Regions from separate parts of the Shewanella sp. N2AIL genome, predicted to be linked through region 2. Evidence: riboswitches for the same ligand, from Rfam matches in the RefSeq annotation. Region 2 holds a riboswitch; the other holds the start of a gene.
The links. A riboswitch is a leader RNA that binds a small molecule or an ion and turns the genes downstream of it on or off. The one in region 2 is predicted to bind lysine.
Positions count from the first base shown of each region.

Region 1: it holds a riboswitch for lysine, as region 2 does, so the genes downstream of both, lysC (lysine-sensitive aspartokinase 3) here and MO387_RS03255 (Na+/H+ antiporter NhaC family protein) in region 2, are expected to answer to the same signal.

Region 1 is NZ_JALBYT010000031.1:40,505-51,053, reverse strand. It holds gene MO387_RS16630 (class 1 fructose-bisphosphatase) at 1-393, opposite strand, end outside; gene MO387_RS16625 (S9 family peptidase) at 660-2,975, shown strand; gene arcA (two-component system response regulator ArcA) at 3,290-4,006, opposite strand; gene MO387_RS16615 (DUF3293 domain-containing protein) at 4,595-5,029, shown strand; lysine riboswitch at 5,131-5,305, shown strand; gene lysC (lysine-sensitive aspartokinase 3) at 5,456-6,811, shown strand; partial or broken gene MO387_RS16605 (succinylglutamate desuccinylase/aspartoacylase family protein) at 6,813-7,934, shown strand; gene MO387_RS16600 (zinc transporter ZntB) at 8,038-9,003, opposite strand; gene MO387_RS16595 (YacL family protein) at 9,303-9,677, shown strand; gene MO387_RS16590 (response regulator) at 9,767-10,396, opposite strand; gene narQ (nitrate/nitrite two-component system sensor histidine kinase NarQ) at 10,389-10,549, opposite strand, start outside.
Region 2 is NZ_JALBYT010000003.1:36,181-46,729, forward strand. It holds gene MO387_RS03235 (transglycosylase domain-containing protein) at 1-460, opposite strand, end outside; gene MO387_RS03240 (thymidine kinase) at 595-1,173, opposite strand; gene MO387_RS03245 (cytochrome C) at 1,718-3,823, shown strand; gene MO387_RS03250 (M3 family metallopeptidase) at 4,027-6,177, shown strand; gene MO387_RS03255 (Na+/H+ antiporter NhaC family protein) at 6,351-7,919, opposite strand; lysine riboswitch at 7,999-8,195, opposite strand; gene MO387_RS03260 (FAD-binding protein) at 8,291-9,217, opposite strand; gene MO387_RS03265 (electron transfer flavoprotein subunit beta/FixA family protein) at 9,218-9,967, opposite strand; gene MO387_RS03270 (H-NS family nucleoid-associated regulatory protein) at 10,267-10,549, shown strand, end outside.

The sequences.
Region 1 (10,549 bases), on a different contig from region 2:
CAGCTCGCCAGCAGGCGCGGGCAGGACGGAGAAAATGGTGCCGACTAACGAGTTGATATCGATATTAGATGACCCATCTAGCGGATCGAAACACACCAGATATTGGCCATTTTGGCTGACTTCAACCACATGATCTTCTTCTTCTGACGCTAAACCGCGCACTGTACCGTCAGCTTTTAAGGCATCTTTGAGCATGTCGTTGGTGATGATATCCAGTTTTTTCTGGGTTTCACCTTGGACGTTTTCTTGCTCAGTCGCGCCTAACACGCCCGCAAGTGCACCGTGGCGAACGGCATGGCTAATGGCTTTTGAGGTGTCGGCTAAGGTTAAAATTAGGTGGGAGAGGGAGTCGTTCACTGCCTGTGAGGTCAGGTGCTGGGCCAGAGTCTGCATGTTATGTCCTTTAGAGGTTCAACAATGAGGTCAATTTCGTTATTTGCCGCGAATGATAACTCAGTTAGTCGACAATTTCAGCGATGTTGCTGATGCTTTTAGCGAATATTAGGGCTTTTTGGGATTATTTGGATTGGGCTTGACGCAAGGGCCTAATTTGTATCGGCATATTGCATGCTATTTCTATTTAGGGTTTGCCTCTGGCACAATGTCGGCTTGTTTTTAATCGCTGACATCTTAGGCGATTATGTTTCCAAGGAATAATAATGATTAAAAATAGGTTAACTTGGTTCCCTGCATGCTCACTTAAGGTGCGCGCCGTTCCCCTACTGATAGCGAGCCAAATGGCCATGATTTCGACAGCTATGATTTCAGCAACGACCCCTGCTTTGGCAATGGAAGGTGGCAAACAGCCACTGACGATTGAGCGAATTAATGCCTCGCCTGCCTTAGCGGGCACCAGTCCTCGTGGTTTGAAATTGTCCCCCGATGGGCTGCGGGTTACCTATCTTGCTGGCCGTAAAGATAATCAAAGTTTTTATGATCTCTGGCAGATGGATGTCAAAACTGGTGAGTCAAGCCTGCTATTAAACGCTGATAAACTTGCGACAAATGAATTATCCGATGAAGAAAAAGCTCGCCGCGAGCGCCAACGTATTTATGGTGAAGGCATTATGGAGTACTTCTGGGCCGATGATAGCCAAGCGCTATTAATTCCGGCTGCCGGTAATCTGTATTACTTTTCCCTCGTCGATAATAGCGTGACCCAATTGCCGATTGGTGAAGGGTTCGCCACAGATGCACGCCTATCGCCTAAGGGCAATTTTGTGTCTTTCGTGCGGGATCAAAACTTGTATGTGTTAGATCTGGCGACGAAAAAACTCCAAGCTATGACGACCGATGGCGGCGGGGCGATTAAAAATGCTATGGCTGAGTTTGTCGCTCAAGAAGAAATGGATCGTATGACTGGTTACTGGTGGGCGCCCGATGAATCGGCTATCGCCTTCACCCGTATCGACGAATCCGCGGTCGAGCAAGTGACGCGTAATGAGATCTATGCCGATGGCATTAAACTTACCGAGCAGCGTTACCCAGCCGCAGGTAAAAACAACGTCGACATCGCATTAGGTGTGGTCACGCTAAAAGATAAGGCCATCAATTGGGTGAGCCTGCGCGAAGAGAATAGCAAAGACAAGAGCAAAGACATTTATCTGCCACGTGTCGATTGGTTGCCCGATAGCAAACACTTGTCGTTCCAGTGGCAGAGCCGCGATCAACATCAGCTCGATTTGCAGTTAGTGGCGTTAGATGCGCTGACTAAGCCAAAAACCTTAGTGAAAGAACGCAGTGATGCTTGGGTAAACCTCAATAACGATCTGCATTTCTTAAAACAGCAGTCTGCCTTTATTTGGGCATCTGAGCGTGACGGCTTTAATCATCTGTATCTTTTTGACTTAAAAGGTAAACTCAAAACACAATTGACTAAGGGCGAGTGGGCTGTCGATGAGTTGGAATACATAGATGAAACCGCAGGCTGGGTGTATTTCACCGGCCGTAAAGACACGCCAATTGAGAAACAGCTTTATCGCGTGCCTTTAGCGGGCGGCAAGGTTGAGCGCGTGAGCAAGCTTGCGGGGATGCACAATCCTGTTTTCGCCGATAATCAGAGCGTATATCTCGATTATTTCAACAGCTTATCTCAGCCACCGCAAATCAGTTTACACGGTGACGAGGGCCAGCAACTGGCTTGGGTCGAGCAAAATGCGGTTAAGCAAGGTCATCCTTTATATGATTATGCAGGGCTGTGGCAAATCCCTGAATTTGGTGAACTGAAAGCCGAAGATGGCCAAGTGCTGCAAACCCGCTTATTCAAACCCGTTCCCTTCGATGCAAGCAAGAAATACCCTGTCGTAGTGCGAGTTTACGGTGGGCCGCACGCCCAGTTAGTGACTAATAGTTGGAGCGAGCAGGACTACTTTACCCAGTATCTGGTGCAACAAGGGTATGTGGTATTCCAGTTGGATAACCGCGGCAGTGCGCACAGAGGCACTCAGTTCGAGCAGGTGATTTACCGTCATTTGGGCGAAGCTGAAGTGAATGATCAAAAAGTGGGGGTGGATTATTTACGGAGTCTGCCCTTTGTCGATGCCGATAATGTGGCGATTTACGGCCACAGCTACGGTGGTTATATGGCCTTGATGAGTTTATTTAAGGCGCCGGATTACTTTAAAGCCGCGATTTCGGGCGCACCTGTGACCGACTGGCGCTTGTATGACACCCATTATACTGAGCGTTACTTAGGTCACCCCGAAGGTAATGAAAAGGGTTATGAAGCCAGCAGCGTGTTTCCTTACGTGAAAAACTATCAAGCAGGTCTGTTGATGTATCACGGCATGGCTGACGATAACGTCTTGTTTGAAAACAGCACTCGGGTTTATAAAGCGCTGCAGGATGAAGGTAAATTATTCCAGATGATCGATTATCCGGGATCTAAACATTCGATGCGTGGCGAGAAAGTGCGTAATCACTTATATCGCTCATTAGCGGATTTCCTCGATAGACAGCTGAAAAGCGCTAAATAGCGCGAGATAGAGAGTGGGTCTGTTTACGTATACGTAGTAGGCTCGCTTTTTTCGCTCTAATATCATTCGCTCTGATTTGCGCTGATAGGTGGAGCTTGTTTTATAATTATACTTGTGTTTTATAAGAAGATTTTCGTCTCTATTTTGGACATCGGCTTGCCATCAGCCTGACTCTTAACTCTGTAAGCGTCGCCTATTAATCTGATTCGCTAAATTTAAGACATAAAAAAACCAGATCCTAGGATCTGGTTTTTTGTGAATTGATGCTTATCGAATCAATCCTGTTGCTAATGCGAGTGTCGCTTAGCGGGCAATTAGCCTTCTAAGTTACCGCAAAAGCGATAGCCTTCACCGTGAATAGTCGCGATGATTTCTGGCGTATCTGGCAAGCTTTCGAAATGCTTGCGGATACGACGGATAGTCACGTCTACAGTACGATCGTGTGGCTTAAGTTCACGGCCAGTCATTTTCATCAGTAGATCGGCACGAGTCAAAATTTTGCCTGGGTTTTCAACAAAGTGCAGCATAGCGCGGAATTCGCTACGTGGCAGTTTGTAAGATTCACCCTGTGGGCTCACTAATGAACGGCTGTTGATCTCTAAGCTCCAATCGTTGAAGCGATAGTATTCTACTGAGCTCTTTTCTTCGACTTCGGCACCAGCGCTGTTGACGCGAGTCAGAAGGTTACGAGCACGAATCGTCAATTCACGTGGGTTGAACGGCTTGGTAATATAATCGTCCGCGCCAATTTCAAGTCCAAGGATTTTGTCGACTTCGTTGTCACGACCTGTCAGGAAGATCAGACCGATGTTGTTGATTTCACGTAGTTCACGTGCCAACAACAGGCCATTCTTGCCTGGCAAGTTAATGTCCATAACGACCAAGTTAATTTTGTTTTCCTGCATAGCCTTATGCATTTCTGCGCCATCATTGGCCTCAGTTACCACATACCCTTCTGCCTCGAAAATACTTCTCAGCGTGTTACGGGTAACGGCTTCATCTTCAACGATCAGAATGTGCGGATTTTGCATATTATTTACCTAAATTTTAATCAGTTTATACTAACCAATAAGAGCAACTTACTTCGGGCTCTTATATTCATAAAAGCGTTGATACTTCCTTGAACTGCTTTGTGCTCAAAAGGAAAATCTTTACGGTGACATCTATATCTGGATGTAGATTAAGTGCACGTTTAAGTGTAATACGAGAAAACGTAATCAGTACCAACTTCGATAAGCAATAGTTAGAATAAGTTCCTTAACTATTGTTTTTTTTAAATGTTTAAAAGACAAATCAAATGTAGAACACATTTTAAACAGATGCCCGGTCAGTTCACGTTACTTAAAGCGATATATGTAACAAACTGTATTGAACGATAAGCATCTTGCTCAATCTGTTTCAACTCACCAGTACGTACATTGTACTCGTTTTAGTCATTTGTTAACAAATGAAATGTTAACAAATTTTAGGTGAGTCGGGGTTTTTACCATGATATTTACTTTAGCTATTGATTAGTATAACTAATGTATTTGCCATTCCTGTGAGCCAGTTCACGCCTCTTTGGATTTTACAATCACTCTGCTACACTAGCTTGGGTTCATTTTTCGATTAGACTACCAATGGACAATACGACTCAAGATTTGTGGCAATGTTACCAAGCGCCGTTATTTTTGCTGACTCAAGCATTATCCTGTGATTTTTCCTTTGCTGTTATTACCGCTCATAATCCCGCTTCAAAGCTGCTTTCTCCCAGTCAAAACCGTTTACTCGATCGCCAACTTCTCCGTGAAATTGAATTACTCGGCAGTCCCTATCGTGCTTTAGTGGGCGCGGCGCCGGATTTATCCCACATGGAAAAAAGCTGGGCCGTGTTTATCGATAGAACGATGGCGCTGCAATTGGGGAAGAAATTTAATCAATACGCGATTTATGTGGTCGAACAAGGGGATGTGAGCTTAGTGCCTTGCACCTTGGCCGGACATGATGAAGTCTGTTTAGGCAAATTTAGTGATTATGTGCAGCTGGTATACGAGTTACCCGATTTAAGCACTTAGTTGTTTTCAAAAGATTTTATTTAAATTATTCATTTGTTATGAAATTAGCATTGACTTCATTAGGGGTTTATTGCTACTTTTTTCGTCCCTTTCCCTAGGAAAGGAACAGAAGAGGAGCGTTAACTAGGTAGTCGGTCAGAGGAGCACAAACTCCAGCGATGACTGATGAGGGAGATTAACGCCGAGGCATAGATATGGTTGCTGCATGTTTATGTCGGTCGATCAGGCTGAATCCTGACGATTGTCACCTGTAATTGGTGGAGAGCTTCTGGTGACGATTGCTGTTTCCCTTCTTTTGGGGTGCGTTATCATTGAGCACCAGGCTCTTCGAACGAAGTTAGTTCGGAGTGTGATCATGTTAGTTAATCAATATTTTATTCAATCTGCGTTTATTTCTTGCCCTACGTGTTTCACGGAGGTGCGCTAATGTCCCTCGTTGTCGCAAAATTTGGTGGCACCTCAGTCGCCGACTATAACGCTATGAATCGCTGTGCCGACATAGTGTTAGCTAATCCTCATTGCCGTTTAGTCGTGGTCAGTGCATCGAGTGGCGTGACCAATCTGTTAGTGGAATTGACCCAAGAATCCATTAACGACGATGGTCGATTACAGCGATTAAAACAAATTGCCCAAATTCAATATGCGATTTTAGATAAGCTCGGTCGTCCTAACGATGTGGCCGCCGCATTAGATAAATTATTGAGTCGCATGTCAGTATTGAGTGACGCGCTCGCATCACAACGCAGCAAAGCGACCATGGATGAGTTGTTGTCCCTCGGTGAGCAATGTTCTTCGGCGTTGTTTTCAGCCGTCATCCGCGAGAAAGGTGTTAACTCTAGTGCCTTCGATGTACGCCGAGTGTTACGTACTGACAGCCATTTTGGCCGCGCTGAACCTCAGGTCGAGCAGATTGCGACTTTAGCTCGTGATTATCTACAGCCACTGTTAGCGGAACAAGTGATTGTCACACAAGGCTTTATCGGTGCCGATGAAGCAGGTCAAACGACAACATTAGGCCGCGGTGGTAGTGATTATTCTGCAGCTCTGTTAGCCGAAGCGTTACGCGCCTCAGCGGTCGAGATTTGGACCGATGTCGCAGGGATTTATACAACCGATCCGCGTCTTGCGCCCAATGCTTTTCCGATTGCCGAGATCAGCTTTAATGAAGCCGCCGAGATGGCGACCTTTGGTGCCAAGGTATTGCATCCTGCGACCATTCTTCCTGCCGTTCGTCAGCAAATTCAAGTGTTTGTGGGTTCAAGTAAAGAGCCTGAAAAGGGTGGGACTTGGATCCGTCATCAAGTGGAAGATGCGCCCGTATTTCGCGCTGTGGCTTTGCGCCGCGATCAAACCCTGTTAAATCTTCACAGCTTGCAAATGTTGCATGCACAGGGCTTTTTAGCGGAAACCTTTGCGACATTGGCGCGACATAAGATCAGTGTGGATTTAATTACCACCTCAGAAGTGAACGTGTCTCTAACCCTCGATAAAACTGGCTCTGATTCTAGCGGTCAAGGTCTATTGAGTGAGGCATTGTTGCAAGAATTATCACAGCATTGCCGAGTGCGCGTCGAAGATGGATTAGCCTTAGTGGCGATTATCGGTAACCGTATTGCGACCACGCCGGGTATTTGTCGCCGTGTGTTTGAAGTGCTTGAGCCACACAATGTGCGGATGATTTGCCAAGGCGCCAGCCCACATAACCTGTGTGTGTTAGTGGCAGAATCGGAAGCGGCGCAAGTGGTGAAATCGCTGCATCAAAATCTGTTCGAAGGCGCTTAATATGCTGCCGATAACATCGTCTCTGCAAATTGGCGAGCTTGCCGCAGGGCAAGCGCTTACCTTGCCTATTTACCATTTTAAGCCGAGCGACGATAAGGCGACTGGCCCCAAAGTGTATATTCAGGCCAATGTCCACGGCGCTGAAGTGCAAGGTAATGCGGTGATTTATCAGTTGATGAAGCAGCTCGAACTCTGTGACATCCGCGGTGAAATCACCTTAGTACCATTAGCCAATCCCCTTGGGATCAACCAAAAGAGTGGTGAGTTTACCCTTGGCCGATTTGATCCTATTACGGGGGCGAATTGGAATCGTGAGTATTTGAATCATGCTATCGATTTGCCGACTTGGTATAGCGAACATGCCAAGCTCAGTGATAGCGAGCTGATCCAAGCTTATCGCAGTACTTTGGTTGAAGCTTGTCAGCAAAAGTTGCGTCACGAATGGGGCATTACTACTGGCCATAGGCTTGCAGTTAATCTGCAGATTATGGCCCACGGCGCGGATATCGTGCTCGATCTACACACGGGGCCTAAATCCTGTAAGCATTTGTATTGTCCTGAATATGACTTAGCTGCCGCGCAGTTTTTGTCGATCCCTTATACGCTTGTTATCCCCAACACCTTTGGTGGTGCTATGGATGAGGCAGCGTTTTGTCCTTGGTGGCAATTAAGTGATTTTGCAAAAGCGCAGGGGCGAGATTTAGCCGTTGCTGTGTCAGCGTTAACCTTGGAGTTGGCGAGCCAAGAGCGCGTCTGTCTTGAGGATGCGTTGGTTGATGCCCAAGGGATTTTGGCATATTTAAGTCACCGAGGCGTGATCGCTGAAACCGTTGCGCCCGCTAAAATGCAGCGCTTTGGTTGTTACCTTAAAGACTATAAAAAGTATCACGCACCAAGTTCAGGGTTAGTGGAATACCTCGCGCCTGTGGGTGAACCACTGGCTGCGGGACAGCCCTTAGTGAATTTACTGCGAATGGATTTATACGGTACAGTGGATTAGCTAAAGACGCTCAGTTTGCCGCAGGACTGCGTGCCGATTTTGCACTTTGCTTCGGCATCTGTGCACCAAGGGACAGAGCTTTATAAAGTCATGACTAATGTGTTTGAGTTGCCGACGACATAATCGCCCGCTTAGAGCATAAGCATTAGCTCATAACATTCAGCTTATAAGAATGAACGAAAACAACGCCAATCCTAATCGATTGGCGTTGTTGTTTTTAAGGTGGCTATAACCACTTAAATCGATAAAACAGTGCCATCTGTAGGGCGACGAGTGAGATTAATATGCCGCAGAAGGTGGCGAAGGCCCAAGTGTTGTCGGCGCCCGGTATGCCGCCAATATTGACTCCGAGTAAGCCGGTTAAAAAACCCAATGGTAAGAAGATGGCAGACACTAAGGATAAGAAATATAAGCGTTTGTTGAGTTGCTCCGATTGCTGACTGAGTAATTCTTCCTGAGTCACATTGGCTCTGTCGCGCAGGGCATCGAGATCTTCAATAGTGCGAATAAGCTTATCGTTTGTTTCCCTCAGCTTGAGTCGCTCAGTATCGTTAAATAGACTCAGTTGTTCGGAAATCATTTTTGAAAAGGCTTCACGCTGGGGCGCTAAATAGCGGCGAATGGCAACGGTTTGGCGACGCAGTTCGGCGATATCGGTGCGTAAGTCTTTCACATTGCCTGAGACGACTAGCTCTTCTAAATCTGAGAGTTGTTCTTCTAACTTATCGATGAACTCGACTTTACGGTTAGTGAGTCGCTCACAGATTGCGACGATAAAGTCACCTGTGGTGGTCGGCCCATTTCCCTCAAGGATCAGCTCGGCGACATCTTTGACCGACTGTAACTCGCGATCGCAGGTGGATATGATCCGCTGTTTATCGGCATAAATACGCACGGCCACCATGTCTTCTGGTGCCGAGTTTGGGTTGAGGTTGACGCCGCGTAATGCGAGTAATATGCCTTCGCCTGTAATCACAGCGCGGGGGCGAGTGTCTTGGGCCAGTAAGGCATCACTTTCGACCTTCGGCAGGCCGCTATTGAGTATCCAGTGGCGCGCCTTTTTATTGCGATAGCGAAGATGCAACCAGAGTAGACCATCCTGCGGATCCCATTTTTCGATCTGTTCTAAGCTTAAGGTGGAACCCGCTTGGGCGCCGCTTAGCACTAAACTGTAGATAAATCCTTCGTGCATATCGCATTCCATATAACTTTCAAAATCATACAAACAAGCTAACTGATTTTACCGCGAAAATGAAGTCAGTACTCGTGCTTAACGGCGTGGCAACGCGCTTTATACTGCGTTTAAGGCTTTCGACAGAGCACCACTATGCCTTCAAGCCTTCGCCTTGCCTAAAGCGCGTTGAACTCCCGCTGAATGAACAGATATTTTGTACGATTGGTATTAAATCGGCTGTGCTGCGGGAGGCGAGCAACTTCGGCAAGGATAGGTTAAAATTAGCATTAGTAGGCTTAGAGCAAAGAGACAATAAAATGGAATACGAATTTCGGCGTAACAGTTTAACCGGCACTTTTCTGGCCAGCTTTAGCATGGATCATGAAGTGCTGGGGCAATGGTTTACAGAAGAATTGGGGCCTGAGTTAGCCAAAATTCAGCAAGTGTTAGACATGATTAAAGAAATTCAAACCGATAAACGAGGTGCATGGCGTCTCGTCGGTAATGATTTCACCTTAGAGTTAGAGCGTGAGCAGGCGCGGGTGTTTGCGAATACCTTAGGTTTCGAGCAAGAGTATGAATTAGAAGAGGCGATGTCACTCTATGATGCTGAATCTGAAGCTTATTGTGGCCTAGAAGATTTTGAGCAGGCGTTACTGAGTTGGCAGACATTTATCGAGAAAGGTCTGTAATCGTCCATTCAAATCCTGTTCGATAAAAACATAAAGGCAATCATAGGATTGCCTTTATTGTTTGCGCCATACCTCGCTAAACTCAAGGATTATTGATTAAGGTAGCGCACCGCCATTTCGGTTCTCGACTTGGCATTGGCTTTACGCAGTAGGTTTTTCACATGCACTTTGACAGTGCCTTCACTAATGTGTAAATGCTCTGAAATCATCCGATTACTTAAGCCTTCCGCCAGTTGCTCTAGAATTTGCAGCTCCCTTGGCGTTAGGCTTGAAATCCATTCTTGCTCATCGGTCGCATCTTTTAGCTCGTAGAGGTATTCCTCCACTTCATCGCTGATAACTCTGTGGCCAAGCATGGCATTTTTGAGTTTTTCGAGCAGTAAATCGGGCTCAGTATCTTTGAGCAAATAGCCGTCGGTTCCTGCACGTAATAAACGGATCACATCTTGTTTGGCATCGGAAACTGTGAGTATCACTATGCGCGAGGTGACGCCCTCTTGGCGCATGGCATTGAGCGTATCTAGGCCTGTCATGCCTTTCATATTCAGATCGAGCAAGATGATATCGGGCTCATCGGTGGCGACGGCGGTTAATGCATCTAAACCACCACCGGCTTCGCCAAAAAGGCTGAAGTCAGGATCTGAGGCAATGAGCTGGCAGATGCCTTTGCGTAACAGGGGATGGTCGTCGACCACAAGTACGGAATAAGGTTTACCCATTTGAAGGCTCCTGTTGAGAGGGGAAAATAAGCGTCACTCGAGTGCCACTTGAACCTTTGCTGTGCTGCGCAAGGTCGAATGAATAGTTAGGCTTGAATACATCGTCTTGTTTATTGCATCCTTGCTCAATCGTGGTTGCCGTAGCAGGTTTAA
Region 2 (10,549 bases):
TGCGACAATCGAGCAGCGTTAAGCCAGATTGCGCCTTTTCGTGGTAAGGCGGGAAAAATCCCAGCTGCGCGTATTCCTGCAAGGCAGGCGAAAACGCCACTTGCTGCGTCACCTGAAAATTCCGTTGCATTAATCGGTCGATATACTGGGGTAACTTACTATAACCATGGCGCTCATCAAAGGGGCCATAACTTGGATAAATCACCGCTGTGCTCGGTGAGTTTTCTAATTCATAGGTGAGCGTCTTAGCATATTGATTGATGTATTTAGCTTGATAAAACGAGGTTTTCACTTCAAGGCCAATCAATAATGCGATACAGCAAATCAAAATAAAAAATAAGAACCAGACTCTGCCCTTTGATCTGGCTTTACGCGGAGTCTTAACCTTTACCTTAGGTTCAGGTTGTGGTGGACGAGGACGATAATTTTCGAACTTCATCTCTGACGGGGAATTAGGCAAAACAGCTCCAAAAAAACACTAAAATAAATATCTTTCATGCAACTCAGCAAATCCGTTGCCACTCAGTAAAACAAGACATTAATCCATTAAGCCACACAAAAAACTCACCGCCAGCAACGCCCAGCTAGCAAAGACTAATCCCAGATGAACTCACGAAAATGTTTACGGCAAACGGACTCATAGCTTTCATTTCCACCAATCGCCACTTGCTCACCCTCGCGCATCACTTTGCCCTCGCCGTCGAGGCGAACCACCATGTTAGCTTTACGGCCACAATGGCAAATGGTTTTCAGCTCAACCAACTTATCGGCCCAAGCTAATAAATAATGACTGCCGCTAAAGAGTTCGCCCTGGAAATCCGTTCTTAAACCATAACAGAGTACAGGAATATCAATATTATCGACCACATGCGTCAACTGCTTAACCTGTTCTTTACTCAAAAACTGGCACTCATCAACCAGCACACAGCTTAATGGTGTGGCTTGATGCACATCGCTAATCATCTGAGTCAGATCATCTTGGCTACTAAAAACCTGTGCATCCGTTTCAATGCCGATGCGCGAGGCCACTTTACCTTTGCCATATCTGTCATCTATGGAGGCTGTCATCACTAAGGTATTCATACCGCGTTCGCGATAGTTATAGGATGACTGTAATAAGGAAGTGGATTTACCAGCGTTCATCGCCGAATAATAAAAATACAATTGAGCCAAGACTTATACCCTTTAAAAAACGTTAGCGCTTACGCGTCTGCCATCGGAGCCAAATTGGCCGCTAGTCTAACATTGCGCTTCACATCAGAACACTAGCAGCGACTAAGCTTTTATCATGAATTACTGCAACTGCGCTGACTTATCCAGCGTTTTACTCTCCCATCGTCGACTTAACCAACTCCAGCTCACTTTATTTAATCCTTAGCACGATAAAAGCCATCACCAGCCACCAAATGATTAAATTTTGTTAACACAAGCTTAATTTAACCTTAAATACTGTTTTATAAGGAAATAGTAAATAAAGCTAAATTTCAAAAGTGAGATCTACCTCCAAAGTATTAAGTGTTAATGGGCTTGCGCTCAAAAAAAACAAACATCCTGTTAACAGTAATATTTCATTCGAGACAAATCGTGCTCATTTTAAAAAAAGAAAGTATTCGATAGCTTGCAAATTAAAGCTAACGGTCAAAGCACTAACCTACCCTGCAAACTTTAGTGCTCCACTCCGTCCTTTATGCGCATATTGGATCAAATGGAGATAATGATGAGAATTTTCACCTCTAGAAAACTGGCATACTTAGTGGCTCTAGCACTAACTGGTGCTCTTGTTGGTTGTGGCGATGATGGCAAAGATGGTGTCGATGGGGCTCCAGGCACGCCCGGTATTCCGGGAACACCTGGCACGCCAGGCACCCCTGGAGAACCTGGAACACCACCGCCAGTCACCAGCTCAACGCTGACGAAAGTCAAAGTGATCAGCTACAGCTTTGGCGAAGGCAGTATCAGTTACGAATTTGAAATTACCGATGAGAATAATAATTTAATCAACGGCCTGCAAAACGCAGAGGCAAAAGTCGCGGCGTTAACCGATAAGGGATTCATTAATAACCGTACCGAAAATGATCTTAATGGCGTTGCAGACAATGTGCATATTGGTGGCGCGGCAACTCAAGCGACTGAAGGTGCCACACTGACCTCTTTAGGCGACGGTCACTACACTTTTGTGGCCCCAATGTTAGGCGTCAATCCTAGTACTGAAGGCATTGTGTGGTTACGCGTTGGCGGCAATAGCGCAACAGGTATCGCACGTTCGGCCCCCTTAGTGGTCAATAAACCCGAAGGCACTCATTCCACCACAACCGATAGTTGCTATTCCTGTCACGTCGATTACGCCACAAGTCCTCGTCGCCATGCAAGCTATGTTGCAACCGGTATGGACGGTGAAGTCACCTTCGTAGAAGGCTGCTTAGTGTGTCACGGCTCAGTAAGTCGCGCAGTGGTCAATGCGGAAGGTTTCTCTGTGGGTGGCTATACGACAAACACCTTATCTAAAATTGGCCATATCAATCACCAAGATTTTACTAAAGACTTTTCAGTACAAAACTGTTCATCCTGTCAAGTTGAAGCCCCAACTAACATTAACCTAGCAGGACCCGGTTGTATCGATTGCCATGATAGTGGTGGTGTACCAGGCGTTACTATCCCAAGTAATGGTGCCGATGTCCGTACTATGCATGAAGGCAAGTCTGGCATTACTGAACGCCAAGCTATACGCGCTAAATACAAGGTCACATTAGCAGCCCCAGTGAAAGTCGATGATATTTCAACGAAAACAGATCACTATGCACCAACAGGTGCTGCCGCCGCAGTCGCCGCCCCAGGCTGGTGTACAACCCTCACAGTAAAAGATGTCGATGGCAATATCTTTAGTATCAAAGATAACTTCAACTACTCAGATCCGCTGGTGTTTGATGCCAAGAAACCGCTGGTATATGCCGGAGCCTATCTGCATGCCTATGAAAATGGCAGTTTAGTGGGCCGCCCAGGTAATCGTACTAACTATTACTATGGTTACAACACCGACGGCACTAAGAACATCTGTCACTTACTGACGGATATCAGCGCAGTGAATGCTAACTATATTTACTCTGCCCGCGTGACATTCAGTACCGCAGGTTGGATGGAATATGATGGCAATCAACGTTATCAAAGTAATGGTAGCCTAAGAGCGACAGGTTATGACGGCTCCATGGGCGTATCCTTTACCGCCTACTCAGACGTCGTTAACCCTGTCACGGCTCAAAAAGTCTCTGGCTTCGAACGTCGTGAGATAGTGAGCGCTAACAGCTGTACCACTTGCCATAACGATGCCACTGCATTCCACAAAAATGGGGCCTTCGATGACGGCGGTAATGGCTGTATTGCCTGTCACGATAACGGTATGGCACGCACATCAGCCGCTTTAGGCGCAGGTTTTGGCCCTATGGTTCACAGCTGGCACTGGGGTAATGGCGCTAAAGTTGGTGAAATGAAAGCGGATGGAACTCAAGCGAATGCGGCTAACGGTGCAGGGGCGATCAATCCTGTCACCAGTTGTGTTGCCTGCCATGATAAAGCGATTGATTTAGATAACATTCCTAATCAATACATTTTGGAACCCGGCAGCAAGATGACCAGCCCTGTATCTGCGAACTGCTATGCCTGCCATACGATTGATTCTGCGAAAGCGCATATGGTGAGCAACGGTGGTGAGATCAGCGTTCCGAGCGTGGCAGATTGGTTTAAACAACCAACGACTGAATCCTGTGCAGTATGTCATAACTCAGGTAGAAGCTCTGGTATTGATAAATACCACAAGTTTACTCGCTAATTAATCATCTCATCATCGCGTGATTAAATAGTCAGTAAAAAGCGGTACCGATTTTCCCTGCAAGGAAATAGTCAAAGGAGTCTCATCAAAACGGGACTCCTTTTTATTTAGCCACAGCCCGATAACAAGCCATTTTCAGTCCCATTTAAGTTACTAACGTTACAGTCCTAAAAAAACAACAATTCAAAGGAAGTCACTCAATTATGCGTAAACGTTTTATTGCCATCGCCATCGGCGCCACACTCACCGCCGGATTTATGGCAGGTTGTAGCAACACAGAAAGCAAAGCCCCTAACGCCATGTCGATACAAGCCCAAAACCCCTTCTTTCAAGTCAGTCGCCTACAATATCAAGCGCCCGACTTTAGTATCATCAAGAATGAGCACTTTACACCTGCACTAGAGCAAGGCATGGCCGAGCACTATCAAGAAATCCTCGCGATTGCGAATAATCCCGCCGCGGCCAGTTTCGATAATACTATTGTCGCGATGGAAAAAAGTGGCGCCCTGCTCAGCCGCGCATCGAGTGTGTTTTATAATTTAGCGGGTTCTAACAGCAATCCAGAACTGCGTAAAATCCAAGGTGAAATGGCACCCAAAATGGCGGCCCACTCGGACAATATCAACTTAAATCCAGCGCTATTTGCCCGCATCGAAGCCATTTATAACGATCGCGCTAACCTAGGGTTAACCCCAGAAGCTGTGCGTTTGGTTGAGGTCTATCATCAACGCTTTATCATGGCGGGCGCTAAACTCACCGACGAGCAGAAAGTGAAGATCCGTGCTCTTAACGAAGAACAGTCAACACTGACCAACGAGTTCTCCCAACGTTTACTGCGCTTAACCAAAGAAATCGCCGTGGTCGTGGAGTCTAAGGATGAGCTTACAGGATTAACTGACAGCGAAATCACTTCGGCCGCAAACGATGCTAAAGCAGCGGGTCACGATGGCAAGTATCTGATCAACATCACCAACACCACTCGTCAGCCCGTATTGGCCTCACTGGAAAACCGTGAACTGCGCCAACGCATTTGGGAAGCCTCAGCTAACCGTGGCTTAAGTGGTGAAAACGAAACGGCGTCGCTGGTATCTCGTTTAGCACAACTGCGCGCTGAGCGCGCCACCCTATTAGGTTATGAAAACTGGGCCAGTTATCGCCTAGCGCCGCAAATGGCCAAAACGCCAGAAGCGGTTTACAGCATGTTTGGCTCTATGGTGCCAGCCGTAGTCGCTAATACAGAGAAAGAAGCGGCCGATATTCAAGCAATGATCGACAAGACTGGCGGCAAATTTGAACTGGCGCCATGGGACTGGGAATTCTACGCCGAGAAAGTCCGCCAAGAAAAATACGTCCTTGATGGTAATAGCATTCGCCCATACTTTGAGTTTAACCGCGTCCTCGAAGATGGCGTGTTCTACACACTCAAAGAACTCTATGGCGTCACCCTAAAACCTCGCCCAGATTTACCGGTTTATCATCCCGATGTGAAAGCCTACGAAATGTTTGATGCCGATGGCTCAAGCATGGCCATTTTCTACGCCGACTATTTTGCCCGTGAAGGTAAACGTGGCGGCGCTTGGATGAGTTCGTTCGTCGGCCAATCCTTCCTCGAAGGCACTAAGCCTGTCGTGGTTAACGTGATGAACATTAAGAAGGCACCAGAGGGTCAACCGACCTTCGTCAGCTACAACGAAGTCACCACTATGTTCCACGAAATGGGCCACGGCACCCACGGCATGTTCTCCAAAGTGACTTACCCAAGTCTGGCAGGCACTTCGGTTTCACGGGACTTTGTCGAATTCCCATCAACCTTCGAAGAAGACTGGGCGGCCCATCCCAAAGTGTTGGCCAACTACGCTAAACACTATGAAACGGGCAAACCCATTCCCGATGAACTGCTGCAAAAACTGTTGAAATCAGGCAGCTTTAACCAAGGTTTCGATACGTTAGAATATATGGCTGCGGCGCTCGTAGACATGGAGTGGCATTCATTAAGCCCAGATGCACAGTTGCAAGATGTCGCCACCTTTGAAGCCAATGCACTGAAAAAGCACGGCTTAAACATCAGCGCCGTGCCGCCACGCTATAAATCGACCTACTTTGCCCACGCCTTCCCCGGCGGTTACTCGGCAAGTTATTACGCGTATATGTGGAGTGAGATTTTAGCGGCGGATGCCTTTGCCTATGTGCAAACCCAAGGCGGGCTCAATCGTGAAATCGGCATGAAATACCGCAGAACCATTCGTGAAGTGGGCAACAGTATTGCGCCAATGGAAGCCTACAAAAACTTCCGTGGACAAGAGCCTACGACACAAGGATTACTTAAACGCCGCGGGCTAGACCAAACACTTTAAGCTGCAAAAAACCTAAGCGGCAAGTAGCCTAAGTTAAGTAATGATAGCCTTAATGTGATTAGGTTAAAGATAGAGATAGAGCGTTAACCAAAAAAATCAGCCAGCATAATGCTGGCTGATTTATTTTGACTTATTCGCAGTAAACCTTTGCCGTGCAAAGTTTCAATTAGCGTTTAGCTAATTGCGCCTTTAGATTTGATTTTTAGCACTATGATGCTAACCACAAACACCACACTACAGGCCACTAAACCTGCGACGACTGACTCAGTAAATCCAAGTACGACATAACCCGTTAAGCTAATAAACGCCGCAATCAATGCATACGGTAGCTGAGTGACGACATGGTCGATATGGTGACAACTCGCGCCCGTAGACGACAAAATCGTGGTATCGGAAATCGGTGAACAGTGATCGCCAAATACCGCGCCCGCCAGCACAGAGGCAAGCATAGGTAACATCATGCCAGTGTGACTTCCCATCGCCATATCCGCAGCAATCGGCAACATGATACCGAACGTGCCCCAGCTAGTACCGGTTGAGAACGCAGTAATACCCGCTAACACAAACATAAGCGCTGGCAAAAACGCGAACGGAATATTGCCCGTCGCGAGACTCGCCATAAACTTACCAGTTTCGAGCTGGCCAATCACGCCTGCGATAGTCCAAGCAAATAACAGGATATAAATCGCTGGCAGCATAGAGCGAGCGCCCTGCACTATGCCTTTGACTATCATTGATTTCTCAACGCCTTGGACTAAATTCAATATCAGCGAAATCGCTAAACCGATTAATGCACCAAAGAAAAGGGATGAACTGACATCGGTTTTCTCAAACGCTGAAATAATATTAAATTCAATCCCTTCAGCGGCAAGTACTTGAGCGCCACTGTTGATCATAAAATACAGGGTCGCAAATACCAGCACAGTAATTGGCAGGAATAAGCCTAAGATCTTACCGGTTTCGGCTTCGGGTAAATCCGCATTCGCCCCTGGCGGTAATCCCTTTGACTCATCGTATAAATTACCACGTTGGGCATTGAGTTCATGCTCGCGCATTGGCCCAACATCTAATCCCATAAAAACTACGAAAAGTAATAATAACAAAGAGAAGATTGCGTAGAAATTCATTGGGATCATTTGAATAAAAATACTCAAATGACCCGTATCAGCAAAACCGTGGGCCGTTAATATTCCACCAATAAGCGCAATAATATAGGCGCCCCAACTTGATACAGGAGAAATAACGCACACAGGAGCGGCAGTCGAATCTAATAAATAAGCTAACTTAGCGCGGGAAATATAATAACGGTCGGTAACAGGTCTAGCGACCGAACCTACGACTAAGCTATTGAAATAGTCGTCAATAAAAACCACACACCCTAAAAACATGGTTAATAGTTTAGCGTCACGTTTATTACGTATATGTAAACGCGCCCAATCGGCAAAAGCCCGCGCGCTGCCACTGACAGTAATTAACGCTGTGATCATTCCCAGTACAATTAAGAAACCGAGAATATATAAGTTCCACGAATTAAGGCCTTCGCCCGTCCAAAAAAGTCCTTTAACGCCATTAAATACAAATTCACCCGTCGCTACAGGTGAAAATTGATTGAGCAATAAAGCACCAATTAAAATCCCTAACCCCAAAGAAAGCAGTACACGGCGAGTTAAGATCGCCAACACAATAGCCACCGCAGGCGGCAGCAAGGAAAGTGCCGAATCGGCATAATTCATAACAGTCATTGATTATTATCTTCGTTAAATACGAATGGAGGGCGACTGAACTGGTGGGGAAAGGCAATAGATACCCAAGGTCACCTGTCCTATCAGTAGCGCTCCATAGTAACTATTTCCAACATCCGTATCGGAAAATACTATGGCAGTGTTACACCTATTAAGTGCAACCCCAGCAGTTGATCGTGATAAATCGAACCACTTCGGCACCAAATCCTTTCGCAATCGATCAACGGAATCACCCTACTGATCACTACTAATATTTGGCGCGCCTCTACTTCTAAGAACGCCCGTACGCGGGCGTGAGGCACATAAAAACATAAGCGGCTTAGCAGATGCCACCGCAAAGCCACTTAATGTGACCTAGATCACAGATTAAATCAACCGAGACTTGTGATCAGCTCAGGAACCGCCTCAAATAAATCGGCAACTAAGCCATAATCGGCAACTTGGAAAATAGGCGCTTCCGCGTCTTTGTTAATAGCAACGATGACTTTCGCGTCTTTCATGCCCGCTAAATGTTGAATCGCGCCAGAAATCCCCACGGCAATATACAAGTTAGGCGCAACGATTTTACCAGTTTGGCCCACTTGTAAATCGTTAGGCACAAAGCCTGCGTCAACTGCCGCGCGTGATGCGCCAACCGCAGCACCGAGCTTGTCAGCAAGCTGCTCTAACATGCCGAAGTTTTCACCACTGCCCATACCACGGCCGCCAGAAACGATAATGCCAGCATTACCTAATTCTGGACGGGCTGATACCGTCAAGGATTGAGACACAAACTGAGTTCTCGCTTCAAACACTTTATCGAGTGTCGTCACAGCCGCGCTGTTACCTTCTGGCGCAGCATCAAAGGCACTGGCGCGTACTGTCATCACTTTGATGGCATCATGGCTTTGCACTGTCGCTAAGGCGTTACCCGCATACACAGGGCGCACAAAGGTGTCAGCATTGACGACGGTAATGACTTCAGAGATTTGCGCAACATCTAATAATGCCGCCACACGCGGAAGCGTGTCCTTACCTAAGCTCGAAGCAGAAGCCAGAATGTGGCCATAGTTTGGCGCTAAGTCCACCAGCAATTTGGCAAAATTTTCCGCTAAATGCGCTTCATACACGCTGGCATCGGCAACGAGCACTTGGCTAACGCCTTGTAGCGCTTGTGCAGCTTGGACAACCGCGCCACATTGGTGACCCGCAACCAGTACATGCACTTCATCGCCAATGGCGCGGGCGGCAGTGACGATTTTTGCCGTATCGAGTTTCAGTGCGGCATTATCATGTTCAGCTAATACTAAAATGGCCATTTAGATCACCTTCGCTTCATTTTTTAACTTTTCAACTAGCTCAGCTACCGACGCTACCATGATGCCTGCTTTACGTTCTGCTGGCGGAGTGACCTTCACGACCGTTTGGTGACTCTTTAATGTCACGCCTAAGTCGGCCACAGTAAAGACTTCTAATGGCTTACGCTTGGCTTTCATAATGTTAGGCAGTGAAGCATAACGAGGTTCGTTCAAACGTAGATCGGCAGTCACAACTGCAGGTAACGGCATAAGTAAGGTTTGCATACCGCCGTCAACTTCGCGAGCGACTTGCACAGAATGACCTTCTAATTTGATTTCAGAAGCAAAGGTCGCCTGTGGCATATCCATCAGCGCTGCGAACATTTGACCGGTTTGATTGTTATCGCCATCGATAGATTGCTTACCAAAAATCACCAGTTCGGCTTGTTCTTTGTCTTGTACCGCTTTGAGCAATTTGGCGATAGATACTGGCACCAGTTCGTCTTCAGTATCGATATGGATCGCACGGTCTGCACCTAATGCGAGCGCAGTACGTAATTGTTCTTGAACGGCTTTATTACCAATACTGACAACAACCACTTCAGTTGCACTACCCGCTTCTTTTAAACGAACCGCTTCTTCTACTGCGATTTCACAAAAAGGGTTCAACGCCATTTTTAGGTTTGCGGTGTCAACACTTGTATTGTCAGCTTTGACCCTGACCTTCACATTGGCATCAACAACGCGCTTAACGGGCACCAATACTTTCATAGGGTTTCCTTCCTACACTTTCATGTACATGGACAAAACATTGGTTAATACCAATGCAGGATAGAGCAACTTTACGTCCTGTTAACGTTAACGTCAACCAAAGTCAAACGCCTGTTTGCATTTTTTAATCCTCAGCAACGGCTACTTTTTTGAGGAAATAAGAAAAGTTCAAAATATAAATAATATTTAATTTACTTAAAATGCATAATTTTATTTGATTCGAGCTATATTAGTTTCTATCATTTAGCTGTTGTTCACCATTATCCTGTATTAAAAATTAGAGTGGGACGAAAATAGATATGAGCGAATTTTTAGAGATATTAACTCACGGCCGTCGTTTTAAAGCAGCAGTTAAAGAACTTAGCGTTGAAGAGTTACGTGATTTAGCCGACAAATTAGATAAAATTTTAGTAGAACGCGAGTCTATGGCTGAGGAAGAAGAACAAGCCATGGCAGCTCGTAATGCTAAGATTGAAGAAATCCGTCAACAAATGGAAGCCGTTGGTTTATCCATTGATGACTTAGGTGGCGTAGCTGTTAAAGCAACCGCGAAAAAACGCGCTCCTCGTCCAGCTAAATACC